DNA from 3 places in the Moritella viscosa genome. Region 2 is predicted to be linked to each of the others. Evidence: predicted binding sites of a transcription regulator. Region 2 holds the regulator's gene; each other region holds the start of a gene.
What was found. The regulator MetJ, encoded in region 2, represses methionine synthesis genes. The targets are predictions, from matches to a motif close to TAGACGTCTAGACGTCTA.
Positions count from the first base shown of each region.

Region 1: metB (cystathionine gamma-synthase) is a predicted target of MetJ. The motif match lies at 4,616-4,633, and genes of this name have one in related genera.
Region 3: metK (methionine adenosyltransferase) is a predicted target of MetJ. The motif match lies at 5,245-5,262, and genes of this name have one in related genera.

Region 1 covers NZ_FPLG01000020.1:22,030-32,155, forward strand. The annotation lists gene BT797_RS03300 (LysR family transcriptional regulator) at 1-377, shown strand, start outside; gene BT797_RS03305 (AraC family transcriptional regulator) at 452-1,297, shown strand; gene BT797_RS03310 (AzlC family ABC transporter permease) at 1,342-2,070, shown strand; gene BT797_RS03315 (AzlD domain-containing protein) at 2,072-2,395, shown strand; gene BT797_RS03320 (GNAT family N-acetyltransferase) at 2,494-3,015, shown strand; gene BT797_RS03325 (VirK/YbjX family protein) at 3,051-3,989, opposite strand; gene BT797_RS24500 (chlorhexidine efflux transporter) at 4,296-4,418, shown strand; gene metB (cystathionine gamma-synthase) at 4,702-5,868, shown strand; gene yqfB (N(4)-acetylcytidine aminohydrolase) at 5,969-6,307, shown strand; gene BT797_RS24680 (zinc-binding dehydrogenase) at 6,290-6,388, opposite strand; cobalamin riboswitch at 6,695-6,834, shown strand; gene BT797_RS03350 (energy-coupling factor ABC transporter permease) at 6,996-7,676, shown strand; gene BT797_RS03355 (lectin OAA family protein) at 7,750-8,571, opposite strand; gene BT797_RS03360 (pseudouridine synthase) at 8,944-9,639, shown strand; gene BT797_RS03365 (ChaN family lipoprotein) at 9,751-10,126, shown strand, end outside.
Region 2 covers NZ_FPLG01000090.1:26,408-36,533, forward strand. The annotation lists gene BT797_RS13105 (bifunctional aspartate kinase/homoserine dehydrogenase II) at 1-1,752, opposite strand, end outside; gene metJ (met regulon transcriptional regulator MetJ) at 1,929-2,255, shown strand; gene BT797_RS13115 (RNA-binding S4 domain-containing protein) at 2,394-3,026, opposite strand; gene BT797_RS13120 (malic enzyme-like NAD(P)-binding protein) at 3,133-4,374, opposite strand; gene rpmE (50S ribosomal protein L31) at 4,782-4,994, opposite strand; gene priA (primosomal protein N') at 5,226-7,427, shown strand; gene argS (arginine--tRNA ligase) at 7,526-9,280, shown strand; gene BT797_RS13140 (SPOR domain-containing protein) at 9,284-9,826, shown strand; gene hslV (ATP-dependent protease subunit HslV) at 9,980-10,126, shown strand, end outside.
Region 3 covers NZ_FPLG01000054.1:115,707-125,832, reverse strand. The annotation lists gene BT797_RS09610 (GNAT family N-acetyltransferase) at 1-359, shown strand, start outside; gene BT797_RS09605 (LysE family translocator) at 426-1,034, opposite strand; gene BT797_RS09600 (LysR substrate-binding domain-containing protein) at 1,143-2,069, shown strand; gene BT797_RS09595 (endonuclease I family protein) at 2,075-2,833, opposite strand; gene BT797_RS09590 (hypothetical protein) at 3,049-3,279, opposite strand; gene BT797_RS09585 (SprT family zinc-dependent metalloprotease) at 3,429-3,944, opposite strand; gene metK (methionine adenosyltransferase) at 4,030-5,181, opposite strand; gene BT797_RS09575 (YfaZ family outer membrane protein) at 5,436-6,038, shown strand; gene clcA (H(+)/Cl(-) exchange transporter ClcA) at 6,117-7,526, opposite strand; gene tkt (transketolase) at 7,990-9,978, shown strand.

The sequences.
Region 1 (10,126 bases), on a different contig from region 2:
CTGCTGTAGGAAAAAATCATGCCTTGGCAGATGCTAGGTCGGTAACCTATGCCGATTTTTTTACCCATGAATTAGTTATGTTTAAGGCGGGTTATTTTCATCGAGAAGTGATTGATGGTCTGTGTAAAGCGAATAATATGACCGCCAATTACTCTTTTGAAACAAACCTGATCACCATGATCCTTAATATTGTTAAAAATGAATTTGCTATTACGGCATTACTGGAGTTAGTCACAGATCAAGAAGAGGACGTTAAAGGTATACCGTTTGATCCACCGATTTATTTGGATCTCGCACTTGCGTGGCGTAAAGATGGATATTTGTCTTTGGCTAATCGACGCTTTGTTGAATTTACTCTTGCGCAGGTGAGTGAGTAGAAAATTAACGATAACTTCAAAAATATGAGCAATATTGTACTATAAAATAATACACCAATAGGATGAGTAATAAGATGTCTCAAATCAGCAAGGAAAAAGCTGAATTTAAAATTGTAGATGCCCTTAACGGGTTGGAAGTTGTGGATGCTGATTATCAAGAACAGACATTTTCCAAACACGTACATGAAGGTTATACGATAGGTGTCATAGATAAAGGTGCGCAACGATTTGACCGCAGTGGGAACACACATATAGCGGATGAAAACTCGATTATTTTTGTGAATGCCGATGATGTTCATACGGGGGAGTCTGCGACTCAGGAAGGTTGGCGGTACCGGGCTATGTATCCTCATCCGTCACATTTTGAGAGTATGACGAATGATCTTTATGATGGTCTGTTTAACGCGCCTTATTTTAATCATGCCGTGGTTAAAGACCCACAGTTATCAGCGCAATTAAGACTACTCTTTGCTCAAATAGACAGTAATGCCTCAAAATTACTCATTGAAACAATTTTATATAGCACCATGATGAATATGACTCTTCGTCATTCATCGATGAAAAATACACTTGGAGATATATCGGGTAGTAAGCAGAGATTATTGTTAGTAAAAGAATATCTTGATGCGCATCCTGAAGAGGATGTATCATTACTAACGCTTGCCACTATGGCTGGATTAAGTCAGTTTCATTTCATTCGACAATTCAAAAAAATGTTTCATATTGCCCCTCATGGTTACCAGATTCAGGTTCGTTTGAAGAAGGCTAAGGCTTTGTTAATACTTGGTGTGAAGCCCGTGCAAGTGGCGGCTGATTGTGGCTTTCACGATCAGAGCCATCTCAATCGACACTTTAAAAAAGCAATGGGTACGTCGCCGAGTAAATTTCAAAAACAAGCAGTTTTGTACAAGATGCTTTAGCATTTTAATTTTAAGCTACTTCTAAATATTGAAGGAGTTTACTTATGCTAAATGAAACTGATGTCGCCTGTAACCTTGTAACAAGACCGATAACAAGCGATGTGAAAACAATTAATCGAGCGGTGATAGATATTATGCCGCTGGCACTGGCAACTGTACCTTGGGGGATTTTATGTGGTTCGCTAGCGATTAAAATTGGACTGACGGCTATCCAAACTCAGTTAATGTCGTTACTGGTTTTTGCTGGCGCTGCACAACTCGCCAGTATTACTATTATGGGGGCAGGGGGAGCCATCTCATCTATTTTCTCATCTACTTTTGTGATCAGTTCTCGTCACCTTTTGTATTCAGCCGTGTTTAGAGAGCATGTTCGGCAGCGTTCTTTTTTATCACGAAGTTGTATTGCCTTTTTTCTCACGGATGAAATGTTTGCAGTGACTTGTGCTTATATCGAAAAACATAAGACCTTTTCTGCACTATATGCGGTAAGTGCTGGTATTACGTTTTATGTTGTTTGGAATGCCTCTACGTTCGCAGGTATTGTTGCGGGGCAATACATTCCGAACCTAGAAAATTTAGGGTTAGAGTTTGCGATCGCCGCGACCTTTATTGCCATCGTTATCCCGTCAATTAAAGATTCATCAATACTTATTGCTGTCATTGTGAGTGGCTTTAGTGCCTTAGTATTATCCATTTATATACCTGATTCAGCACTTATTATTGCAACTATTTGTGGCATGTTAGCGGGCTATTTCACCTCAATTAAGGAGTAACATGATGGATCATTTTGGGCTAGTGTTAGGTGGGATGGCATGTATTACATTTTCATGTCGGTATTTGTTTTTATCTCGCAGTGTTTCATTTGAATTAAGCCGAAGAATAAAGCGTGCACTAAGCTTTACAGCCCCCGCTGTATTAACCGCAATGTGGGTGCCGATTGTATTTCTAGGCCATCAAAGCAGTGAGATGGCATTTTTTAATAGTGCCTTTTTATATGCGGGTCTGTTGACCGTGTTATTAAGTTTAAAGATAAAGAATACGTTAGCTGTGGTTTTTATAGGTATGTGTGCTTTTATGATATTTAGATTTACTTTATAAAATATGTAATTAGGTTTACTTTGTAAAAGTATCATCTGGAATATATGATATTGGCCTAGTTAGGCTGTTAAATCGCATTATGTGGTAAAGGGAGTAATATGCAGATCACGACTCAACGTTTAAGTATGCGTCAAATAACGGAACAAGATTGGCCGTTATTTTTACGTTTACATACAGAATCGCGTGTGATTGAAAAATGTTTTGATCAACTAAGTGACGATGATATTCGTGTTAAATTTGAATCACGTTTACCTAATTGGTCTGTTACTTCTGGTGCTTGGTTATGTTTGGTGATCACTGATGTTGAAACCAATACGGCGGTTGGTATCACGGGTTTTGATTATGATGGCCGATCTGCAGAAGTCGGTTATCTGTTATTACCGGAATACTTTGGTCTGGGTTATGCTACTGAGTCATTGCTTGGGGTTATCGCTTGGGCAATGCGCGTGCACCTTATCTCAGTCTTTCAAGGTATTGTCACTGAAGGTAATAGTATTTCAGAAAGGCTATTGGTGAAGTGCGGTTTTCAGCTTAACGAAGTGATACCACAAGCGTATAATATAGGTGGGATATTGTATGCGGACCGAATTTATAAACTGAATACAGGTTCACACGCTTAATGTTGTGAGCCTGTATTTAGCTGTTGATTATGTACTTAGGCAGCTTGATCGCCTTGTGTTATTGGATTCACTAGCCAAGGCGCTAAATTTTTCGTCATTTCTATTTCTGTGTCATCGAGCCATTGGTATCGCTTAGTGTACATTTTACGTTTATTTTTTTTCAATGTCAGTGGATCTTTTCGTGGGGTAAACACTGACAAGCCAAACATGTATGGGTCTAGTTTTTTTGCTTCAAACTCCTCCCACAAACCATCATAATCAAAGGTTACCGAGTTTCGTTTAGAGCCTATATAGCGTATTGCTTGGTAGATATGACCTTTATTGGAAATCGCTTTTACTTCACTGATCCCTAAAATACGGGACAGCATTAATGCTATTTCAACCAATAATGATTTAGTGCGTAACCCATGTAATGATTTGGTTAACTCTTTAATCAGCGTATGGCGATCTTCTACTAAATCACGAGGACCTTGCAACATACCAATATGCATTGTTTTAGTATGTGTGCCAGAAATATTACAGGATAAAGCGTAGATACTTTGGTTTTTATCGTTAACTAAACGGATGCCGATTCCACCTTCTCGACTTGTGCCTTTATGCAACTGAATTCGATATGTTTGTTCGCTTAAGCTTTTGAACTTTAAGATTGTAACACCTTCACCCGAAATAACTGCACTCGCGTGTTTTCCAAAAGTATCATCAATAAACTGGTAATGCTGAGTTAAGTGTTCAATACGATCCGTACTTGACCAATTAACACAAAGATAAGGTTTTAGCGGTTTTTCTATTATCTCGGGGGTGGATTTTAATATTGCTTTTAAGTTTTCACGGGAAAAAAGAATCGCCATCGCATTGACAGCTTTGCTGTTTGTTACGGCCCAAAAATAGAATCGCCCTTTTTTTTGTATTTTTCTTATCCCTTTTGCATTAGGGTAAATCAGATCGGCGAAGTCAAAGATGTTAGTTGTAGACATCGATTTTTTATTCCTAGTAAAACCAACACATATAGGATGATTTATATTTTAAGTTTAAGAATATATTTTTATTCGATGGGTATCGCTTTGTTATAACGAAATCATCGAGAGTGGTTAACGGTGTATATGCTGAGTTGATGTAAATATATAGTCGTATTAACCAATAAAATATCTTTATGAATAAAATTATACTAAAGATGGCATTTTTCATTAAGAGAGAATTTGTAAGAGTTTGTAAGAATTCCTTAAAGGAGTAGTTGCGATATTATATATGTATCAGGAAATCAGATGGAAACTAACTTTTAGTTGTGGTTTTTAGACCTAAGTTTATGGGATGCGTTTGTGCTTGATATGGTAGTGTTCTATTTATTTTACGCTTATGGCTATAACTTAGTGTTCGACAAGCTATTTTCAGTGCCGACGAGCTAAAAATTTCTTAAAATAAGTGTAAAACACTCGCCATTCTATCAACTACGGAGTGGCGGGCAAAATTGCTCCTATTATTTATTGTGAGCAGTGCTTCTCAAGAGTTCCCACTAAAGTACATTTCAAACCTGATGTGAATGATGGTTATTTCACTTATGTTAAAAACATCTTGACCAAAATATGTAGAAGGCTTAGTGTTATGGCTGTCTAGAGGTTTAGCTGTCTAGCCATCTTCGTGGTTGTTGGGTATAATTATGACCACTGTTGTCGAATACGAGGGAAAAGTATGTCAAATGCCAAGATAAAAAATATCACTACAGCGGCAGTGAGAGCAGGAATAAATACCGATGAGCATCATGGTGCTGTCGTTGCTCCCATTCATTTATCAAGCACTTATTCATTAAAAGGTTTTAATGATAAACGTTCGTTTGACTACTCTCGTACGGGAAACCCAACGAGAGCAACGTTTGCACAAGCCGTTGCTGATTTAGAGCAAGGTAGCGTAGGCATTGTTACCAGTACCGGTATGTCAGCTGTGCATCTTCTATGTCAATTGTTGTCCACTGACGATCTAGTGGTTATTCCTCATGATTGTTATGGCGGTAGTTTCCGTTTATTTACCCATTTAGCTAAACGTGGTCAATTCAAATTAATTGTTGTTAATCAAAATGACCACGTCGCATTGGCTAAAGCGTTAGCTGAAAAACCTAAATTAGTGCTACTTGAAAGCCCAAGTAACCCATTGCTACGCTTAGTTGATATTGAGGTGGTTACTAAAGCGTGTCACGAGGTTGGTGCCTTAGTTGCGGTAGATAACACTTTCCTTTCCCCTGCATTGCAACAACCGTTAGGGCTCGGTGCTGATATTGTTTTTCATTCTACGACTAAATACATTAATGGCCACAGTGATGTGGTTGGTGGTGTTTTAGTGACTAAAGAGCAAGCCCTTGGTGAAAAGCTAGCTTGGTGGGCAAACTGCATTGGTATTACAGGTAGTGCTTTTGATAGCTTTTTAGCGTTACGGGGCCTAAAAACGTTACCTATTCGGATGAAGCAACACCAAGAAAATGCTTTGAAAGTGGCGAAATTTTTAAAATCTAACCATGCTATTGATACCGTGTATTTTCCTGGTTTTGAAGATCATCCTGGCCATGATATCGCTAAAAAGCAGCAGGCGGGTTTTGGCGCAATGTTAAGTTTTGATGTTAAAGGTGGCGAAGCGGAAGTGAAAAAATTATTTGCTAATCTAGAGTTGTTTACGTTAGCGCAGTCATTAGGTGGCGTAGAAAGTCTTATCTCTCATCCTGCAACCATGACTCATGCTGGCATGGAAGAAAGTGATCGCCTCGCAGCTGGTATTACAAATTCGCTAGTAAGAATTTCTGTTGGTATTGAAGATATAAATGATATTTTAGCTGACTTAGAAAATGGTTTAGCTAAGAGTCAACAATAGTAGATAATAGGGTGATAGCAATCACACTATTCTAATGGGGTCGTGCTGGATAGGAAATAGGATATAATGCCTATCCTTTATCTTTATAATAGAAGCCCGTATGACACAACCAACCACCATGACCTTCTTTGAACGCTTTGAAACCGACATTCTTAGCGGTAAAAAAACCATTACCATTCGTGATGCATCTGAAAGTAACTATGTCCCGGGTTCGATAGTGACGGTTTCTACGTTAGAAAGTGGACGTGAATTTTGTCAGCTATCGATTCTCTCCGTAGAACCTATTTTATTTTCTGAGTTATCTGATTTCCATGCTGAGCAAGAAAACATGACATTAGCAGTGCTTAAAGGTGTGATCCAAGATATTTATCCCGGTATTAAGCAGCTATATGTTGTGTCTTATGCACTTGTTGGTGAGGCCTTAATCGATAATTTGTAACACGATCTTACCGCGCACGCGTTGTGATTCACTGAGTGCATGTGCTTGCTTAACATCTTCGAGTGGAAATATCTTATCTATGTCTTGGCACTTACGTAATGATCGTGATCCAGCGTTGCTATGGTTAAGATCACTGGTATTACAAGTATTGCAGACGCACTTACATCCTCGATTAGAATCTGTGTTGTAAGGATCTTTAACTGAATTAATTTTTTATGCTTATTATAATGAGCTTTATATTTTCATTTTTTGTTTTATTTATTCTAAACAGTAACTTTAAGTTAAATTATAGCTCTGAATTTTATCGTTATAGTGAATTGTTATTCTGATTTGACTGTGTTGTATGTTCTCGCCTTTAAATTGACGGCAATGAAAAAAATGTGTAGCTTCCTCGCTTGTTCTTCTGGTGCTGAGTTTTGTTTAAATTTAGCAGGGAAGTTGGTGCAAATCCAACGCTGCCCCCGCAACGGTAATTGAATGTTTTATTATTCATAAGTCCGGAGACCGACCTTAAGAATTTAAGAATAACATGAACAAGCGGAGGGCTTGGGCAAGCGGTTATTAACTACATATTCTAGTTATATTTTTCATATTCTAGTTATATTTGACCTCTGTCGTAGTTCTTTCGTATTTCATACCCAAGCATTTTTAAGTAACTTGGGGCTATTTTAAATTACGAGGAAAAGTTATGCATATTGAACCTGGAATGGTTGACGCAAGTAAAATTGGGCTGTCTTATATTTCGGCTGGTGCTGCGATTGGATTAAGTACTAAATTTACATGGGAACACATTAAAGACCAAGGGATGACGTCTTTATTATTTAAATCACTACTCGCTATTATTTGTGTATTTCTCTCTTTTGAAGTGCTGCCACACGAGGCTGTTGGAGTATCGGAAGTACATCTAATTATGGGGTCGACGCTGTTACTTGTTTTTGGACTTGCGCCTGCGGCGATTGGTTTAATCATGGGGTTATTAATTCAGGGGGTATTTTTCGCACCGTTTGACTTACCTCAGTTTGGCATGAATGTAACGACGTTAATTATGCCGTTAGTTGCGATGTCTTATCTGGCTAAAAAGATCATTGATCCTAAAACTGCGTATAAAGACCTGTCTTATTCACAAGCGTTTAAACTGTCTACTGCTTACCAAGGTGGTATCGTTGCTTGGGTTGGCTTTTGGGCGTTCTATGGACAAGGTTTTGGCGTTGAAAATATCGCATCGATCTCTTCTTTTGGATTAGCATACATGACAGTTATCATTGTAGAACCATTCGTTGATTTAGCTGTTTTAGCGATTGCCAAGCAGTTCCCTAAACTTAAAAACACACCATTTGTTTCAAACCGTGTGTTTAGCGCTGCAAGCTAAATGTAACAATCTTGTTGTGGTGAATATAACTTGCCCTCCTGCGCATGTGAGAGGGCAAGCTGACTCATTATTTTTACTCTGTCACAAGTACAGGGCTAAACTCTATTTCGGCTTTAAAACCAATTGCACCCTCTCCACTATAAGTCATTTCACCAACTAATTGTTTTCCTTCATTGTTTGATGTGAATTTTAACTGAATTACGAGCTGATTATTTCTGCCTCCGATGATCATGTCACCACCACGATGCCAAGGGGCTGAAGTGCCACCCCATTGATTGTATACTTCAAACGTATTGCCAATTATGTGTGTAGCTTTAAATCCAATAGCACCTTCACCTTCGTACACCATCCTGCCTTCGAATGTTTTTCCATTATCGGAAGAGCTGATATCCATAGAGACAACATTTTGATTATCACGGCTGCTTAATACCCAAGTGCCACCTTCGTGCCAAGGCGCTGAATTACCACCCCATTGGTTTTTAACCGTATAAGCGGAGGTTAAATTGCCTTTAAAGCCAATAGGACCTTCTCCGTTATAAACCATAGCACCAGCAAGATCTCCGGTATTGTTATTCGCGTCTACGTTAAGCTTGATGCATTTTTGGTTATCTCGGCCGCCAATGACCCAGACGCCATCTTCATGCCAATCACCTGAAGCGCCACCCCATCGTACTTGGGCACGATAAGCATTACCGTATTCAGCTGTGGCTCTAAAATCAATAGGACCTTCGTTCTTGTAATTGATTACACCGGTAAACGTTTCACCGTTATCATTAGATTCGATGTCGATGCTAACTACAACCTGATTGTCACGACCACCTAGAACCCATGTTGAACCTTGCTGCCAAGGTGCTGAAGTACCACCCCATTGGTTTTGTACTTGATATGCCGACATATTAAATTCCTTTTAATGATGAATTTACACGCTGATTTAAATATAAATTGAGTATTTTATTAACCGCATTATAGACCTCTTAAGAGGTGATTTAAGCGTATGCCTCAACTCGTATTTGCGCAATGAAGAGCAGAATAATAAAGTAAGGAGTATTCAATTATATCGAGTTGTACCAGAATCATTGTGGTGTAATGTTACTTCGTACGAATTGTGACTGTTTACACTAATTTGATTATTCATACTGTTAACAAATACATGCTTTACTTACTTGTTTTAGCGCCAAGATATTATCTATTGATACTTAAAATCGCGTTGATTATTACTGTTGAATAAGGATAATAACGCTCTTTATCTGATATAGAATCTCGTTTAATGCGTCTTGATAAATTTGTTTGTAAAAGTACTGAATTAAACCGAGCTGCAGCTACCGCTATGATAAGTGGTGGTTGTGTTGCGGTTAATAACGCAGTCGTTTGTGATGTGGCAACGCAGGTGCATGAAAACAATCATATCAGTTTAAATGGTAAGACACTGATAGCAAGAGCATCCCGTTATATCCTCATGCATAAACCAGCTGATACTATTTGCTCTAATATAGATGAAGTTTATCCGTCATTATTTAATTATATCGATGTCGCTAATGCATCAGAATTACATGTTGCAGGGCGCTTAGATGCTGATACGACGGGGCTAGTATTGGTTACTGATGATGGGCGTTGGTCATTTAATATCATCACCCCAGCAAAGCATTGTCAAAAGGTCTATCGTGTTGGCTTATCTCGTCCAATTAGCGATGATGTTACGGTTAAGTTTGCCCATGGCGTACTATTACAAGGTGAGCTGCAATTAACGCGTCCGGCAATCTTAAAGGTTGTATCACCGAAAGAAGTATTACTGACTATTACCGAAGGCAAATTTCATCAAGTAAAACGCATGTTTTCGGCGGTGGGTAATAGGGTGGTTAGTTTACACCGTGAAAAAATTGGCTCCATACAGTTGGATGTTGAAGTAGGGCTGTGGCGTTATTTAACGGATGATGAAGTGAATTCGTTTAGCAGTGAAGCATAAGATGATATAGAGGCTCGTATTTGTTGACGATTTAAAGAGCAATATAATATGTTACTTGTTATTGCAAATGAGATGCATTACCATTGGTGATCATTATTATTAGGGTGTTATATGCTTATTTTTCCTCAGTTATGCTCTCCATCAGCACGTGTATTTAAAAATTATAAACGCAGTTTTATGAGTGTAGTGCTTATTTCCGCACTTGCGGGTTGTGCAATTTCACCATCCTTGAAAAAGGTGGATGAGACCAATCTTTCATCTGGGGTGACGACTTATTTTGATTATGGCTTACAGTCTCCTTCTGGCCAGGATATTAACTTGAAACGCTTTGTTGCTGAAATTCAAGATGCTGATGTTGTGCTGGTGGGTGAATGGCATAATCATACTGGTATTCATCGTTTTCAAACTGAATTATTACAAAGCATGATTGCGGATAATGACAATGTAACTTTGTCGATGGAGCAATTTACTCGTGATAAACAAGCAA
Region 2 (10,126 bases):
GCTTTGCTTAACCCGATTATAAAACTCACTACTCGCTGCGCCTGCGAATTTATTTGCGGAAATCAGGTGGAAACCATGTTGAGCAAATTCAGGATAATAATAGCTGATGGCTTCACTGGCCGTAATATCGATAATCACCAATTCATCAAACGGGTGCAGTGCGAGGTTAGATAATAACTGTTCCCAGACAAACGATTCAGGTTGAAAATTATCAAGTACTGTCACAGCATCCAGACCATTGAAATCTAATACCCCGCCCTGTGAACCATACACACCGCATAAGCACAGTTCGACATTTTGTTGCTCAGGTACTTTATGCATTTGCTCCGCAAACAAAGATAGCCAACCGGCACCGATATTTCCTTTACCAAACAGCACAACACCAATGCGCCTTGGCTGCTTAAATAACGCTGTATGCAGCTCTTTCAATAACGGCTCTAACACCACTTTCTGCAGAACGGCACTGATACTTAAATGGTTTTCACCTGTCTGTACAAATATCAGAGTGTGCTCTGAAATTAATTGATAAAACAGATGTGATTGCAAAGCATTATCCGTTACACCAGAACCCACTAACGCCACCATACAAAAACCACTTACATGCTCAACGGCCATTACGTTAGATTGTTGCTGTTTATATATTGCTAATGCAGCAAGTACAAACTCAACAATTTCAGCAGTATAACCTAATCTAACTATATGATCCGTCGGACGCCGTTTAATACAGATTGGTGATAGTTGCTGCTGCGCTAACAATGTAATTAACTGATTATATTGTTGTTGGTAATCAACAACATGATTAAACTCAACATCCACTAAATGCAAGTCATCAATCGAGGTAACAATTTTCGCCCCTTTACCTTTTGGTAAACGACGGTGGATCTGGGTTGAACCTTCATCAGGAGTATAACTGCAGCGTAACTGAACATGCTGTTTACTCTCGGCAACAGGTTGTAGTGTACGCGCATGTAATACGGGTGAACCTAAACGTGCTAGCTCAGCGGCTTCATCAAGTGATAACTTGGTTTGCAGTTCAGCATCTTTTACGCGACGAGGATCGGCACTAAATATCCCCGCAACATCACTCCAAATGGTGGTTTGCTCAGCATCCACTAACGCAGCTAACAATGTCGCAGAATAATCAGAGCCATTGCGCCCTAATGTCACAGTACGCTGTTGTGTATCAGCAGCAATAAAACCGGTCACAACAACGCGATTATTCAGCGTCGCTAAACACGATGCTAACTTGTGGCGAGACACAATTTCATCAACCACAGGTTGCGCAGCTAATTCAGTGGTTAAAAATAAGCGAGAATCTAAATCATTGGCTGGTAGCTCACTTTGACTCAGCAAAGCCGCTAATAATCGTGCAGACCACATCTCTCCATGCGCTAAAATTTGACTTTTAACATACACATCAAGGCTAGTTTCTAATAGATGGCCTATGGTATGAATATCATCTTGTAGTGCAGAAGTGAGTTGTGCACATAAGTCACCTTCTAATAGTTCTGCAATTAACTTAATTTGATACTCGCTCGTCGCAATAAGACGCTCCGACGCAGCTTGATCACCATCTTCGGCCAATTGTAATAACTCTAATAATTGGTTGGTGGTCTTACCCGCGGCAGAAACTACAATAAGATCGCGTGCTTTGGTGTGTTGACTAATGATCGTCAATACTCGACGATAACAGGTAGCATCAGCTAAACTACTGCCACCAAATTTATGAATACTGCGCTTAATTGCGTCCATGCGTTCTCCCGAACTTAATATCGAATTAATGTATTACCAGTAACTAAAAACATACACCATTAGCCTACAACAGGTCAATAGACGTCTAGAGCTCTTTACATACTGATTGCCAATAATCAAATTCAAAGGTAGACTTATTACTTATTCATAAATAATAATTTACGCAAAGGTCAAAAATGACGAAGTGGAACGGCGAGTATATTAGCCCCTATGCAGAACATGGGAAAAAGAGTGAGCAGGTTAAGAAAATTACTGTTTCAATTCCTTTGAAAGTATTGAAAGTACTGACAGATGAAAGAACTCGCCGTCAGATTAATAATCAACGCCATGCAACCAACAGTGAGTTATTGTGTGAGGCATTTTTACATGCTTACACAGGTCAACCGTTACCAGCGGACGAAGATTTAACAAAAGACAAACCAGACAGTATCCCTGAAGAAGCTCGAGCACAGATGTTAACACTCGGTATTAATATTGATGATTATTTAGAACAAGATGATTAATAGATAAATAGTAGCGAAGCAGTTATAAAAAAGGCACTCCTTTATGAAAGGAGTGCCTTTTTTGATTTCAACAGTCTGTATTCCAGATCTCAATGCAGTCTATTAATAAATTCAAAGCCAGAATATAGTAATTAAGCCCTAAAAACTAAAAGGTGCAGCACGGCCTCTTTTCTTTTCCACTTTTTTAGGCTCCGCCACTTTTGCTGTTTGCGTTTGTTTTTCTGCAGCTTTTTTCTTTTTCTTCTTTTCAGGCTGCTCCCAAGTATCCGCTGCAATACTTTCAACCACAGGCTTAGCAGCAGCAACTTCTTCTACGCTATTCTCTACAACCTGTAGATCAGATTCATCAGTTTCAACATCAGTGCTTGTCATTGCATCATTAGCAATGAAATCGTCTTCAGTCAGTTCATGTTCTGCCATGTATGCAGCCACAGAGTCTGACTCTAAAGCAGCCGGGTCAACAAATTCATCTTCAGGAAAATTTTCGCCATCATCAGTTTCCGCGTAATCAGCGTCATCATATGATGCCAACTCTTCAGCAGACATAACCTGATACGCTTCGCCATCAAAACCGATGATGTCACCAAACATAATTTTTTTACGTTTACGAGTTTCAACTTCACCGTTTACATACACATAACCGTTAGCAATATGGTTTTTTGCTTCACTGCCCGAGGTCACTAGGTTCTCAATTTTTAAAATTTTATATAATTCAATTGGTTCTTCAGAAACAACAACAGGGATGACTTCAATTTCGTATTCTTCAGACATGGAAACCTTAAATGTGGGCAATATAGCGGCTCTTTATACAAGTATAAGCGCAAAAATGCAAACGCCAAGGAAAGACCTTGGCGTTTGTTAGAATTATCTAATAAATTTACAGCATGTAATTTTCAGGTAATTCTATACGTGATACACCCGTTTCAACCGCTGCTAGTGCAACAGCGCGTGCAACGCGTGGTAATAAGCGTGGATCCATTGGTTTTGGAATAATGTACTCTTTACCAAACTCTAATGATGTTGCACCAGACGCAGCTAATACTGACTGTGGCACTTCTTCTTTGGCAATTTCACGAATTGCATGTACTGCCGCCACTTTCATTGCTTCATTAATCACACTTGCGCGTGCATCTAATGCACCACGGAAAATGAATGGGAAGCACAATACATTATTAACTTGGTTTGGATAATCAGAACGACCAGTTGCCATGATCAAATCTTGACGTGCCGCATGCGCTAACTCAGGTTTAATCTCTGGATCAGGATTCGAACATGCAAAAATAATTGGATTATCAGCCATCAATTTCACATCGTCAGCAGCCAATACGTTTGGACCTGATACACCAACAAATACGTCGGCGCCGTTAATCGCATCTTGTAACGTACGCTTATCGGTATTATTAGCAAAATGCTGTTTATATTCGTTAATGTCATCACGACGAGTGTGAATCACACCTTTACGGTCTAACATGTAGATTTTTTCACGTTGTGCACCACATGAAATTAATAATTCCATACAAGCGATCGCTGCTGCGCCAGCGCCCATACAAACAATAACAGCTTCCGCGATGTTTTTACCTTGAATGTCTAGCGCGTTAATCATACCTGCAGCTGTTACGATTGCGGTGCCGTGCTGATCGTCATGGAATACCGGGATCTGACAACGCGAAATTAACGCTTTTTCAATTTCAAAGCATTCTGGCGCCTTAATATCTTCGAGATTAATACCACCGAATGTATCGGCAATATTGGCAACTGTATCAATAAATTCTTCTGTCGTACGGTGTTTCACTTCAATATCAATCGAATCGATATCTGCAAAGCGCTTAAATAGTAGTGCTTTACCTTCCATTACCGGCTTTGAAGCCAGTGGACCTAAATTACCGAGACCTAAAATCGCAGTACCATTAGTGATCACCGCCACTAAGTTGCCTTTGGCCGTATATTTATAAGCATCATCAGGGTTAGCAGCAATTTCACGCACTGGTTCTGCGACACCTGGACTATATGCTAAAGAAAGATCATCAGCGGTTTCTGCTGACGTAGTAAGTTGAATAGCAATTTTGCCTGGTTTAGGGTTCGCATGGTAATCCAATGCTTGCTGTCTAAGGTCTGACATACACAATATCCTGAATGAAATGAATGCACATAACTCACCCCCCTTAATTCAAGAATAACAAGGTGTGAGAAACAACGTTGGGGGAATTAAAATAATAATCGAATGTAACGCCAAATATTTAACTTTAATTTAACACAGGTCACTTTTATTTTACACTGAGCTAAATGAGCTAATAATATTGTTACCATGATTCTACATTAATTTAAGTTGTTTATTCTACCTTTACACTGGTACGAAGTGTTTATTTTTATATAATTTGCGAACTTTAGAAGAACATTTTTATCCAAACGAAAGCACTTAAGTTAAATCTAAGTTTGATAAATGTTTCAAACTGTTTTTCAGGTATAAAAAAAGGCACCCTAAGGTACCTTTTTGATTCACTACAACAAATTGTATAAATACAATTCTTATTTTGCAGCAAGAGCGCCAAAACGCTTGTTGAACTTATCAACACGACCGCCAGTATCAACATTACGTTGCTTACCAGTGTAGAATGGGTGACAGTTTGAACATACGTCTAGCGTGATGTTTTTACCGCGAGTTGAACCAACAGCGAAAATGTTACCGCATGAACATTTTGCTTCCATAGAAGCATATTCTGGGTGGATACCTTGTTTCATAGAAACCTCAATTTAGTTATGTCGCCATCTGAAACACTGCCAGACACCACATAAAGTTATAGAATTTTTAGGCTGCGAATAATATAGGATCTTGCCCCTAAATATCAATAGCTGATGCATAAATAAACCACAATTAGAAGATTAAACAGAAAATATCAAGACATTACCTAGTTAACAGCCGTAAACTGTTTGCCGAAATACAGATTTAGCCCGTAAAAGAGAGTTGAGTAAATGCCAGTTGTCGCCGTTGCCGTTCCCATACATTTAAGCAGAACTTTTGATTATACCTATTCTGATAATGAACATATTCAGCCAGGTATGCGTGTCTGTGTTCCCTTTATGAATAAGCAATTAGTAGGTATAACACTGGAAACCAAAAACGGCAGTGAATTTCCGCTCGAAAAACTAAAGCCAATCATTAATGTACTCGATGACAACGCTATTTTATCAACTGACATGCTGGCATTTTTTAGTTGGTGCGCTGATTATTACCACTACCCGATTGGTGAAGTGATCGCACAAGCCTTACCGGTATTATTACGTAAATTAGAGTCTGCAAAATTAAACAGCTATACATTCTGGCAATTAACCGATAACGCGCATGAATTAACAGCTCAAGAATTAAATCGTTTAACACCGGCTCAATTACAAACCATCAAGTTACTGGCTGAAACAGGACTAACCCAATCACACTTAAAGTTAGCCAATATAAAATCAACGACCATCAAAGCATTGCAAGACAAAGGGCTAATTAGCCAAGAATACATAGAGGTCCAAGATAACGATGCTCAACACTGGCGCCAGAATCTCGTTATTAGTGATAATCGCCCCTCCCTCAATACCGAGCAAGCGATCACCATTGCGGCGATTGATATTAATCACTTTGCCACTTACCTGCTTGATGGTGTTACTGGTAGTGGTAAAACCGAAGTCTATCTGAATGTCATAGAGAAAGTATTAAAGACTGGTAAACAAGCGCTGGTATTAGTCCCTGAAATAGGTCTCACACCACAGACTATTTCACGCTTCAAACGTCGTTTCAACGTACCTATTGTCGCGTTACACTCAGGTTTAAATGACGCTGAACGTCGTGAGGCTTGGCTTGAAGCACAAGCAGGTGTTGCAGGTATTGTCATTGGTACACGATCTGCAATATTTACCCCCATGCATGATTTAGGGGTGATCATTATTGATGAAGAACATGATGGGTCGTTGAAACAGCAAGAAACATTTCGTTATCATGCGCGAGACTTGGCCATCGTCAGAGCCCAGCGTAATAACATTGCCGTGGTATTAGGTTCAGCAACCCCTGCTTTAGAAACCCTACACAATGCCATGACAGGTAAATATAGTCACTTGCAGCTAACCCAACGCGCTGGTAATGCTCAGATGCCGAACCATCACCTCATCGACATCAAAAACCAGTCCTTAGACTCTGGCCTCTCTGCTGAGTTCATCGCATTAATGGCAACCCATTTAGCCGCAGGTAATCAAGTCCTGCTATTTCTGAACCGCCGTGGTTATGCGCCAGCAGTCATGTGCCATACCTGTGGTTCAATGGCTGAATGTCAGCGCTGTAATACCTATTACACCTACCATCAATCACGTAATATATTGCACTGTCATCATTGCGATGAACAATTTCCAAAACCACGTCGTTGCCCAAGTTGTGATTCCAATGAGATAATCACAGCTGGTTTTGGTACTGAACAGTTAGAAACTATGCTCAATAATCACTTTCCACAATACCCGATTATTCGTATTGATCGGGATAGTACCAGCCGCAAAGGCAGTTTAGAAAAATCATTAGAAGCCGTGCGCAAGCGAGAGTTCCGGATTTTGATCGGGACCCAAATGCTCGCCAAAGGTCATCATTTTCCAGATGTCACCTTGGTAGGACTCATTGATGTAGATAGCGCCCTGTTTAGCAGTGATTTTCGTGCCCCTGAAAAACTCGCGCAACTGCTTGTGCAAGTATCAGGTCGTGCCGGGCGTGCAGCCAAACAAGGGGAAGTGGCGATTCAGACCCATCATCCTGAACACGAACTTATTCAAGACCTAATCAATAACGGGTACAGTCATTTTGCCCAAACAGCATTACACGCCCGTTCTATGGCCAATTTACCGCCTTATAGCTTTCAAGCTTTATTCCGTGCCGAAGCTCATCAGTTTAGTGATGCCAACGCCTTTTTAGTCGAAATAAAACAGCTTGTTCAAGAGTATAACCACAACTCACAACTGCTTTGTTTAGGTCCGATGCCTGCCCCAATGGAGAAACGTGCGGGTAAGTACCGTTTACAATTATTGCTGCAAAGTCCACAGCGTCAGCACATCACTCATCTATTACGCCAAATAATGCCCAAAATAGAAGCATTAAAGTCTGCACGTAAAGCCCGTTGGTCATTAGACGTAGATCCAACTGAAATGTTGTAATGATATCGGCATTTATCCATTGATTAGCTAGTCAAATGCCCCTAATCACGCTAAAATGATCGGTCTATTTCACTCATCATTGCTAGTTAAGAGAATCCATGAAAGAGCATATTATACAGCTGCTAGAGCAGACAGTTACGATCTTAAAAGAACAACAAATCATTCCTGCAGATGCACAACCTCGCATTGCAGTAGATCGTACCCGCGACAAAGCTCATGGTGATTTAGCAACAAATTTAGCAATGATGATGGCAAAACCTGCGAAGAAGAATCCGCGTGAATTAGCACAATTAATCATTGATAATCTGCCAGAATCAGACTTAGTAAACCGTACTGAAATCGCAGGACCAGGTTTCATCAACATTTTCTTAAACCAAAACTGGTTAGCGCAACAGATTGATATCGCGCTTGAAGACGATAACCTTTCAGTGCAAAAAACAACAACACCAGATAACGTCGTTGTTGATTTATCATCACCAAATTTAGCCAAAGAAATGCACGTAGGTCACTTACGCTCATCAATCATCGGTGATTCTGTAGCACGTACATTAGAACTACTTGGTCATAACGTTATCCGTCAAAACCACGTAGGCGATTGGGGTACTCAATTCGGTATGCTCCTAGCATACATGGAAGAAAAACGAGCTGAAGATGCAGAAATCAGTATGCAACTTTCAGATCTAGAAGTCTTCTACCGCGCAGCAAAAGGCCGTTTCGACGAGTCAGAAGATTTTGCAACACGCGCTCGCGAAATGGTAGTAATGCTGCAATCAGGCGATGAAGAATGCAATAAGTTATGGCAAGAATTCAATGATGTATCACTTGCACATTGTCATGACATCTACAAACGTCTAAACGTGAAATTAACCCGTGAAGACGTGCGTGGCGAAAGCTTCTACAACAGCGACCTACATAACGTTGTTAACGAACTTGAAGCACAAGATCTACTCACAGAGTCAAACGGCGCTAAATGCGTATTCTTGGATGAATTCAAAAATAAAGACGGTGATCCACTACCTGTAATCATTCAGAAAAATGGCGGTGGTTTCCTATATGCGACAACAGATCTTGCAGCAATGCGCTTCCGTCAACAGAAACTGAATGCTAACCGTATTATGTATTTTGTTGACCAACGTCAAGCCCTACATTTCCAGCAAGTATTCTTTGTAGTACAAAAAGCCGGTTTCGTTAAACCAGAAACATCGTTAGAACACCTTGGTTTTGGTACCATGAACGGTGCAGATGGTCGCCCATTCAAAACCCGTTCAGGTGGTACTGTTAAGCTAGTTGATCTGTTAACAGAAGCAGAAGAGCGCGCTTATATACTCGTAAAATCGAAAAACCCAAACCTTGCAGAAGATGAACTTAAACACATCGCACGTGTTGTTGGTATTTCATCGGTTAAATACGCAGATTTATCTAAGAACCGTAGCAGTGACTACATTTTCAACTTTGACTCAATGTTAAGTTTTGAAGGTAATACGGCCCCTTACCTACTTTACGCTTGTACGCGTGTTGGTAGTATCTTCAATAAAGTCGATGCCGAAACAGTCGAAAAATTAGCTACAGCGAAGGTACAACTGAACGAAGATAAAGAGCAAGAGCTAGCCGGTAAACTTATTCAGTTTAACGAAATTGTTCATCAAGTAGCAAAACGTGCGACACCAAACACGTTATGTACTTACCTGTTTGAATTAGCGGGTGTATTCTCAAGTTTCTATGAAGCTTGCCCGATCTTAAGTACTGAAGACGAAGATGTTAAACTAAGCCGCTTAAAACTGGCGCAGTTAACGGCTAAAACACTTAAACAAGGCCTGGATCTTCTGGGTATTGAAACTTTGGAACGCATGTAAATTATGGCTCGTAAGGATTACGCCGGGCATGCCCCAAAGCCGAGAAAGAAGCGTAGTGCTAAAAAAGCACCACCTGCTAAAAAGAAACGCCCAGTGTTGGCTATCTTGCTGTTCTTATTGCTTGCGATTGGCTTGGGCTATTTTTTAGCTCAAATCAGTGGCACCGCAGAAAAATCGGTTTCAAAACCGGTAAAACAAACACAACCGAAAAAGCTAAAGGTAAAACCATTACCCGAAAAGCCAAAGGAAGTGTGGCAATACCCACAAGACTTACAAGAAAAAGAAGTCATTGTCGAAGTACCGCCACAGCAAGACACCGGTATTCGTTATCAAATGCAATGTGGTTCGTTCCGTCAACAATCACAAGCTGAAGCGATGAAAGCAACAATAGCCTTCCAAGGCTACACAGCCAACGTTCGCCACACAGGTAATTGGTATCGCGTGGTTTTAGGTCCTTACGAACGTAAACGTACAGCAGAAAAAGAGCGCCACCAAATTAAACGCGCAGGTGTCACAACTTGTGAAATTTGGCAGTGGAAGCCTTGAAAAACTAAATAGATATACCCACCTTAGTTTGTATATTGTAATGAAATCGCTTCATATCATATGAGGCGATTTTTTTACCTAGCATTTTTTACCTAACATAATAAAGCGTAGCTAGCTGCAACCAGCTGCGCTTAATTTAGAGTGGAGTTTATCGTGACTACTATTGTATCTGTACGCCGTGAAGGCAAAGTCGTAATGGCCGGAGACGGGCAAGTTTCTCTTGGCAACACGGTAATGAAAGGCAACGCAAAAAAAGTACGTCGTTTATACAACGGCCAAGTTATCGCAGGTTTCGCCGGT
Region 3 (10,126 bases), on a different contig from region 2:
TTTCGGGTACATATTGGGCAAAAGGAATTCCGATGAGTACTTTAAAGCGGTCGCTTGAAAACTCGTTATGTTTTGGTGTATTCACTCAAGCGGGTGAACAAGTGGGGTTTTCGCGGATGATCACGGATAAGGCGACTTTTGCCTATTTATCTGACGTGTTTGTACTCGAGTCGCATCAAGGTAAAGGATTAAGTAAATTACTCATGGCGGCTATATTAGATCATCCTGATTTACAGGGACTCAGACGCATGATGTTAGCCACCAGTGACGCCCATGGATTGTATCAACAATTTGGTTTTACAGCGCTGGCAGCGCCAGAGGTTTATATGGAACTGCATACGCCGTATTTGTATGAATAAAAATTGTTAGCTATGAAATAAAATAGCCTCAGTCCTGTAGTCGAGGCTAATATTATTTATTTGCGATTACTTCAGTGCGAGTAATGCGCCAAAACTAACAAGCCCAACCCCACACACCTGATTCAATCGTTTTCTAACACGTAATAATCGTGTCTGTAATGCCGCTGAAGTAAATAATATCGCTACGATGGCAAACCATATTCCATGTAGGAAAATCATATAAATACCGTAGATAAAGGCGTATGTATTGTCATTTGAGTCTGGTGAGATGACTTGGCTAAATACACTTAAGAAAAACAACATTGTTTTAGGGTTTAATACATTACACAGAAAACCTTGTACCAGATATTGCCAGTTTTTATTTTTTCGTTGTTCTGTCGTTGTGGTATTTAATTGGCTATCAGCAGAGTAGATACCTTTAATACCAAGGTAGATTAAATAGCCAGCACCTGCGTAGCGGATCATGTTATATAAAAATTCATTCTGTGAGATTAAATAACTAATACCAAACATTGAATAACTGATGTGCACGCAGATTGCGAGGCTAAGACCTAGCGCGGTAAAAATATCGGCTTTACGCCCATCATTAATACTGGTTTTTAAGACTAAAACAAAGTCAGCCCCCGGACTGATAACGATTAATATGCCTAATATAGCCAAGCTAAATATTTCCATAACGATTCCATTTATGATTCATAATTATTGATAGGTGTTCATTGTAGGTGAATTACAGCTTCGCTATAATCGAATAGATTTCAATTAATATGTGAGAAAAATTCACCAATGAGGCATTTAAAAGCATTCCATGTTTTTCATGTGGCAGCAGCGCTTGAAAGTTATAGCAAAGCTGCTAATAAGCTGTGTATTACCCATGGTGCGGTGAGTAAGCAGATTAAAACATTAGAAACGCACTTAGCGGTAAATTTGTTTTATCGTGAAGGGCGAAATGTGAAATTAATGCCTGCTGGTAAACTATTATCTGGATATACAGAGCAAGCATTTAATGCCTTGGAAGCGGGTGTTCAGCATGTTACTCAAGTTACGCATACACACTTAGAGGTATCGTGTGAGCCAACATTAACAATGCGTTGGTTAATGCCTCGCTTGAGTGATTTTTATCAAGAGAATGTCGATGTCGATGTACGATTATCAACAGCTGGTGGTCCTGTGATACTCGGCAGTAATGGTTTGTCGTTGGCAATACGACGAGATGACTTTCCACTATTGCATGACTACCAACAGACCCCCTTAGTTGAAGAGTGGGTTGGCCCTGTCTTTTCTCCTGAATATTGGCAACAGGTACAGAATGACGCTGGTAAGATTAAATTATTACATAGCCAGACTCGGCCGCAGGCTTGGGATAATTGCTTACAAGATAGCGCTGCATCATGTCTTAAAGTACAAAGTCTGAAGGTGCAAAGTGAACAGACATTTGCACACTTCTACTTTTGTTTACAAGCGGTGGTTGATAATTTAGGGGCGGCAATAGGCTCATACCCCTTAGTAATGGATGATCTACAACGTGGTAACTTAGTTGCACCGTTTGGCTTTACCCGTTCGGGCCATCGCTATATGTTATTAAGCCAAGATGATACTTTATTAGCGCAAGGCAATACTTTATTAGGTAAAGACAGTCAGCAGAATGTTTTACAGCGAAACTTCATTAATTGGTTACAACTAAATCTTGCAGCCTGTGTGCCAAATCAATAATCAGGTTACCAAAAGCCACGAGCTAAACAGGCTGATTTAACAATGCCATTTTCATTACCTTGCAAGCTCTCAATAAGTTGCGTGCGTCGACATTCAATACGAGTCACTGGGTATTGCTTATCCCATGCTAGTAATTCACGTTTTTGCCTACCTATGTTGTAGGCTGGATAAGCGGCTTCCATATATAGGTAAGCGCGGGCAATCTGGCCTTTGGCATAATTAGGTGGTTGTACCGTTTTATTTTTTATCTTGATTGGGCAGCGACCAAACTGATTTCTTTCTGCAGTGATAGAACTGGCGAAATTATAGTTGCTACGTAATGCATTAACAGCACCGATAGCAGGGTAGAGGTTATACATATCTGCTTGCATATAACGATAAGCGATATTTACTTTTTCAGCACAACGTCGGCCTTTAAAATTTTTACCTTTACTATTCACACATGCACTATTTCCTTCTCGCCATTCACTGAAATTACGACCGAAGTTCTCTGCAGGAACGACGTGTTCCCATTCCAATTTAGTTTGGCGTTTCACATGCTTTTTCGAAGTAAACCCATTATGGTCGGTGATCTTCTTTTTACTATTGAAATCAGCGTGGCAGTAGATTGTGCGTCTAGGTACATCGGTATATACCTGCCGTTCAAGCATTTTTTTGGCTTTATTAAAGGATTGGTTTTTTTGATTGCCATTGTCGGAAGCATTAGAAAAAAAAGGAAATAATAATGTGGTTGATATAACTATGGTACCGAATTGTTTTAACATTACAGACTGCTCCAATGTAATAATTCAGCATTGTAGCACAGCTTAGAATAGACGGTAGAATAGTAAAATAACCTTAATTAACGGAGTATTAACTGTGAATAGGATTGTTAAAAATGCGTGTAATATAAAAGAAGTGTTACTGTTGAACTAGAGAGGGGAGTTTAGATATAAAAAAAGAGCAGAAGATAGCAACTGCTCTCTAGATATCGAAGTGGTTAGTTTGCGCGAGAAGCGGCGTAACGTACTGCGATATCTGAATCCGTAAGCATTTTTTCTTTTAACACACCGGACTTTGCCATGAAAATTCGTTGAGAGATAGATAAAGCACTCAGATCAAGAGTTCGGGCGATTTGCTCCGCTTGATTTTTGTTACGCTTTAAAACTGCAGCTATCAGTTTTTCCATTTCATAATCGGTAGATCTTGCAGTATCTAACGTTTGAGTCATAACCTTGTTCCCTATCACAATGGTATGTATTGAGTTATTTTATCTGATGAATTCAGATAAATACACCTGTATACGTCAATTTTTCAGATAATTATTAAACAAGTTGTCACATCTATAGTTTTGTTTAATCGATTGTTATTAAATATAATTCAATGTTTTATGATTAAACTTTGTTTGCAATAACGACACATATATTTGACGTTATCACGAACTATTTTATTATGGCGACGAATTGTTAGTAAGTGTTCTGTACAGTGACAAGCATAGGTAAAAGTTTTGCCTTTCACAGTCGAAACATCATATTGGTGTGTGGTTTTGGCTGCGAGATCAAATATTTGATTCATAACTTGCTGCCATTCTTTACCGTGCGGTTTAGTACGCCCATACATTTGATAAACCAATAGGTGTGCAACTTCATGTGGAACTGTATGCGCAATAAAATGCTGATGATTTTCTTGTAACAAAATGGGATTAAAGCGTAATTCATTCGTTTGTAATCGTGCACTACCCGCGGCTTTACCACGCTGATTAAATTTAATTTGTGGACGAGGAAAAGTACGGTTTAAACGTTGTTCAGCTTGCTGATAACTGCTTGTTATCTTAGCTAATACTCGTTTTTCTAGCATTGTTGGTGTTAGGTCTATTTGCTGTAAATCGTCAGGCATTATCATCATCTATAAAAAAGGCGCTTTGGTTATGTTACCAAAAGCGCCTCTTTGTAATCAACTGCTAGCTAAAAGCTAATATTGATTAAAGACCTGCTGCATCACGTAGGATTTCAGCTTTATCTGTTGCTTCCCAAGAGAATTCTTTACGACCGAAGTGACCATAAGCAGCTGTATTTTGGTAAATAGGGCGCTTAAGATCTAGCATTTCAATTAAACCGTGTGGACGTAATTCGAAATGTTCACGCACAAGTTTAACGAGTAGCTCTTCGCTTACTTTACCTGTTCCGAATGTTTCAACAGAGATTGATGTTGGTTCTGCAACACCAATTGCGTAAGAAACTTGGATTTCACAACGGTCAGCTAGGCCTGCAGCTACGATATTTTTCGCTACATAACGTGCTGCGTATGCTGCACTACGGTCAACTTTTGATGGATCTTTACCAGAGAATGCACCACCACCGTGACGCGCCATACCACCGTATGTATCAACGATAATTTTACGACCAGTTAAACCACAGTCACCTACTGGACCACCGATAACGAAACGACCAGTTGGGTTAATAAAGAATTTAGTTTCTTTAGTTAACCATTGTTCAGGTAGTACTGGCTTGATGATTGTTTCCATCACAGCTTCTACTAAATCTGCTTGTTTGATATCTTCAGAATGTTGAGTTGAAAGTACAACTGCATCGATACCAACAATTTTGCCATCATTATAAGCAAATGTAATTTGGCTTTTTGCATCAGGGCGTAACCAAGGAAGAGTTCCACTTTTACGTACTTCAGCTTGGCGTTTAACCAGCTTGTGTGAGTAAGTAATCGGAGCAGGCATTAATTCTTCAGTTTCATTGTTTGCATAACCAAACATTAAACCTTGATCACCAGCGCCTTGCTCTAGTGGATCATCACGGTCAACACCTTGGTTGATGTCTGGAGATTGTTTACCAATTGTGTTTAATACAGCACAAGAGTCGGCGTCAAACCCCATTTCGGAGTTGATGTAACCGATGTCACGAACTGTTTTACGAGTGATTTCTTCGATATCAACCCAAGCGTCAGTCGTGACTTCACCACCAACCATAACCATACCGGTTTTAACATAAGTCTCGCAGGCTACGCGTGCTTTTGGGTCTTGAGCGATGATTGCATCAAGTACAGCATCGGAGATTTGGTCTGCAATTTTATCAGGATGACCTTCTGATACTGACTCAGAGGTAAACAAGTGTTTAGCCATGGTTTTAATTCTCTCTTAATTTAAACACAACCGACGTGATTTACGTTCATATGTGTAGAAGTTTTAACATCTAGACGGCTATTCTAAACTATTTTACCTGTATTAAGATAGTCCTTAGATCATATTAATTTTGCAAATATGTTTAAAAGTACTATTTAAAGAGAATTTTTGTCTATGTATATATGTAATAAATAGTCAATATGAAGTAGCATAGGACGAAAGTATTAAAAGTATGAAGTGGCGGGATTTTTTCAATGAGAAAAATTATTCGCTCACTATCATTAAATGTAACTACCACTCTTGCTATTGGGAATAATAAAGTGTCATTGAAAAAATCATTAGTCATCACTGCCGGGTTACTTGTTAGCTTTAGTAGTGCAGCATCAAACATCTCACTTGCCTTCAATAACGATAATATTATTTTGGGTTATGATCTTGAAATGAAAGAAGCGCTAAAGTTAAAAGGTGACTTCCTACAGACTATCGACAATGGTTATACCCTAGATACGGGCCTTTATGCATTTCAAGATGTTGGTTCAACTTTCTTTGAGCTAGGTGCGAAAGGCATGAGAATGGATAACGATAATGGCGATGGTTATGCATTAGCATTTGGTGGCTTAGGTGGTTTACGTCTAACTGAAGAATTTAGCTTAGAAGCTGAATTTCATTTTAGTCCAGAAATTTTAGCGTTTGGTGATACAGAGAACTACACGCAATGGATCGTTCGTGCAGATTATGCTTTGATGCCAACTGCGCATTTCTTTGTTGAATATAATCATACAACGGTTGAATATAAGAAGATGCCGAATGAGCGTTTAACAAGTGATATATTATTTGGCTTGGAATGGGTATTCTAAGACGCTTATAGACTTAGTTAATATCATGAAAAAAGCACCTAATTAGGGTGCTTTTTTGTTTCTGGTTAAAATAAGACGTTAACTTGTTGGAGACCGTGTTGCTGTTATAGCGTTATCTTCTGCTGCAGGTTCTTTAGGTAATGACAGCTTCAATAATTCTGCATAAAGTGGCTTACCACCGAGTGCTTGTGCGACAAACGTTGCACCAAGACAAGTGATAAGTAAAGGCAGAATTAACTCATAGCTATCAGTCATTTCAACCACTAATACAATACCTGTCACTGGCGCTCTGACTGTAGCGGCAAATAACGCCCCCATTCCTGCTATCGCATATACGGTTGGTTCGGCTACGAAACTGGGAAATAGCTCGGCCGCAATAACGCCATAAGCAAGACCAAATAAAGTGCCTAGCGTTAACATCGGGGTAAATACACCACCAGGTGCGCCCGAAGCAAAGCAAGCGATAGTACCGAATAGGCGGATAACAAATAAGCCGACTAAAATAGCCCAAGTACTTGGTTCTTGAATCATCCTAACCATTAAATCTCTGCCGTTACCAGCCATGTCAGGTACGAATGATTGTAATAGGGCGAACAGGCTACCAAAGAATACACCGGTAAGAATAATACGGTGCATTTTATTATTCTGTTTACGTTTTAATAATTTTGTACTGTTTATAATCCAGCGGTTGAAGTACACGCCAATAACACCAAAAATGGATCCTAATAAAAGAAATAGCCAAAGTGATGTCAGCGGTGGCACATCAAAATGCATGATAGGCATAACGGCTTCTTGACCATGAAAAGCACGCATGACAATAGTGGCAACAGCTGCTGCGAGAGTCACACATTTTATCGATGTCATATTGTAGCGAAAGTGTGGACGCATTTCTTCGATAACAAATAAAATTCCGGCAAGTGGTGCATTAAATGCGGCTGCTAGTCCAGCCGCGGCACCTGCAGCAACAAGGATATGAGTAGCGTTGGTATAACGCTTTGCTGTATCTGCAAACATACGCCCAATCGTGCCACCGATTTGAATCGATGGACCTGCACGACCAAAAATCATACCTGAGCCAATAGCTAATGTACCTGCGATAAATTTAACCGGCAATAAGCGACGCCAGCGAATGCCATACATACCATCAAGCGCACCTTCGATATGGGTAATACCACTGCCTGATGCTTCGGGGGCGAAGCGTAATGTGAGCCAAAATGAAAAACCAACCATGGCGCCACTGAGTATCATGATTAACAATATATTGAGGCTTGGTGGCAATACTAAAGGATTAAATATTTGTAATCGCTGGGCGTCAGTCCATAGTACTGCTGCTTCAAATAATGCAATGATTAAGCCTGTCATCCCGCCTACAAGTGCAGATATAATAGGTAGCACAATGTAGTCGTGTTTGGCAGAAAGTAATTTTGGGCTTGTACGGTGTTTACGCAGTGCAGTTTTAAAAAATTTTAAATTAGGTGATTTTGCCATTCTCATGTGCCGTCTGATACTGTGAAAAGAGTGCAAATAAGCTCGTGTCGAGTAATAACCATTAGCAATACATAACGGCATAAGTTGCGTTATTTATGATCATTGTCTGATCGTTTTATGCTAAGTTCGTTGTGGAGAATGAATGCAGAAACAGTATAACGAATAAACAGCTCCGATAGTATTTCTTTTTAGTTAGGTATCATAAAAATAATTCCGATTAAAAATTATTATTTATGTACAAGGCTCACATTCTTGTGAATAAAACTACAGTGTAAAATTCATTTGAGTGTTAACATGCTTTCATTCGAAGGTGACTGGGGTTTGTCTAGAACGTTAATACCCCGACCTGAACCTAAAATTCGATAAATCTAAATAAACTAAAAAAACTTGTTATACATAAGATAATTTTATGACAATATAACAGCTTAAAAGTATTTTAAATTAATCTCAGCAGGAGCAAACTATGCCATCTCGTCAAGAGCTAGCGAACGCGATTCGTGCCCTAAGTATGGACGCAGTTCAACAAGCAAATTCAGGCCATCCAGGCGCACCAATGGGCATGGCAGATATTGCCGAAGTATTATGGCGTAAGAACCTTAACCACAACCCAGCAAATCCAAACTGGGTTGACCGTGATCGATTTATTCTTTCAAACGGTCATGGCTCAATGCTTATTTACTCACTGCTACACCTAACAGGCTATGCATTACCAATTGAAGAATTGAAAAACTTCCGTCAATTACATTCAAAAACACCTGGTCACCCAGAATACGGTTACGCGCCTGGCATTGAGACGACAACTGGTCCACTAGGCCAAGGTATTACTAACGCTGTTGGTATGGCAATTGCTGAAAAAACATTAGCAGCGCAGTTCAACAAACCAGAACATGAAATTGTTGATCACTTCACTTATTCTTTCTTAGGCGATGGCTGTCTAATGGAAGGTATCTCACATGAAGCATGTTCACTTGCTGGCACATTAGGGCTAGGTAAACTAGTTGCGTTCTGGGATGACAATGGTATTTCAATTGACGGTGAAGTTGATGGCTGGTTCACTGACGATACAGTGAAACGTTTTGAAGCTTATGGCTGGCATGTTATTTCTGTTGATGGTCATAACAGTGATGAAATCCAAGCGGCAATCGAAGCATCTAAAGCTGAAACATCACGTCCAAGCCTTATCTGTTGTAAAACAGTGATCGGTTTCGGTTCACCAAACAAAGAAGGTACGCATGACTGTCATGGTGCTCCTCTAGGTGACGCAGAAATTATTGCTACACGTGAAAAATTAGGTTGGAAACACCCTGCATTCGAAATTCCTGCAGATATCTATTCTGAATGGGATGCTAATGAAGCTGGCGCACAAGCTGAAGCTGAATGGAATGAAAAATTTGCTGCATATGAAGCTGCATACCCTGAACTAGCTGCAGAATACGCACGTCGTACTTCTGGCGAGTTACCAGCTGATTGGGAAGCTAAAACGTCTGACTACATCAAACAGCTACAAGCTGATTCTGCAAAAGTAGCAACACGTAAAGCATCACAAAACTGTATTGAAGAATTCGGCGCAATGTTACCTGAGTTACTTGGTGGTTCTGCTGATTTAGCGCCATCTAACTTAACGATGTGGTCAGGTACTAAAGCAATCACTGCAGATGATGCGTCAGGTAACTACCTGCATTACGGTGTACGTGAGTTCGGTATGACGGCAATCATTAATGGTATGTCTTTACACGGTGGCTTCACGGCTTACGGTGCTACATTCTTAATGTTCATGGAATATGCGCGTAATGCAATGCGTATGGCTGCATTGATGAAAGTGCAAAACATCCAAGTTTACACACATGATTCAATTGGCTTAGGTGAAGATGGTCCAACTCACCAACCAGTAGAACAAGTTGCAAGCTTACGTATGACGCCTAATATGAGCGCATGGCGTCCATGTGATTCTGTTGAATCAGCAGTTGCCTGGAAACACGCAATTGAACGTAAAGATGGTCCTACAGCATTAATCTTCAGTCGCCAAGGTCTAACACCTATGCCGCGTACTGATGCACAGTTAGCTAACGTTGCTAAAGGTGGTTACACGCTAGTAGATTGTGATGGTAAACCAGAACTTATTCTTATCTCTACAGGTTCTGAAGTTGAACTTTGTACTAAAGCGGCTGCAGAACTTACTGCAAAAGGTCGTAAGGTACGTGTTGTATCTATGCCTGCTACAGACGTATTTGATAAGCAAGATGCTGCATACCGTGAATCTGTTCTACCGTCTGACGTTGTTAAACGTGTTGCTGTTGAAGCGGGTATCGCTGACTTCTGGCACAAATATACTGGTTTTAACGGTACTATTATCGGTATGACTACATTCGGTGAATCAGCACCTGCTGAGCAACTGTTTGAAATGTTCGGTTTTACTGTTGCAAACGTAGTTGCAGCTGCAGAAGCACTTTAATTTAAATACCGTGTGCAGCTGGCACACTACTTTTAATTAGAGTAACGAAAAAAGAGCGCTTAGGTGCTCTTTTTTATTTGTTGTGATTGGGACTAAATTATAGACACAAAAAAACCAGCATGACGCTGGTTTTTCACTATTCCGTATC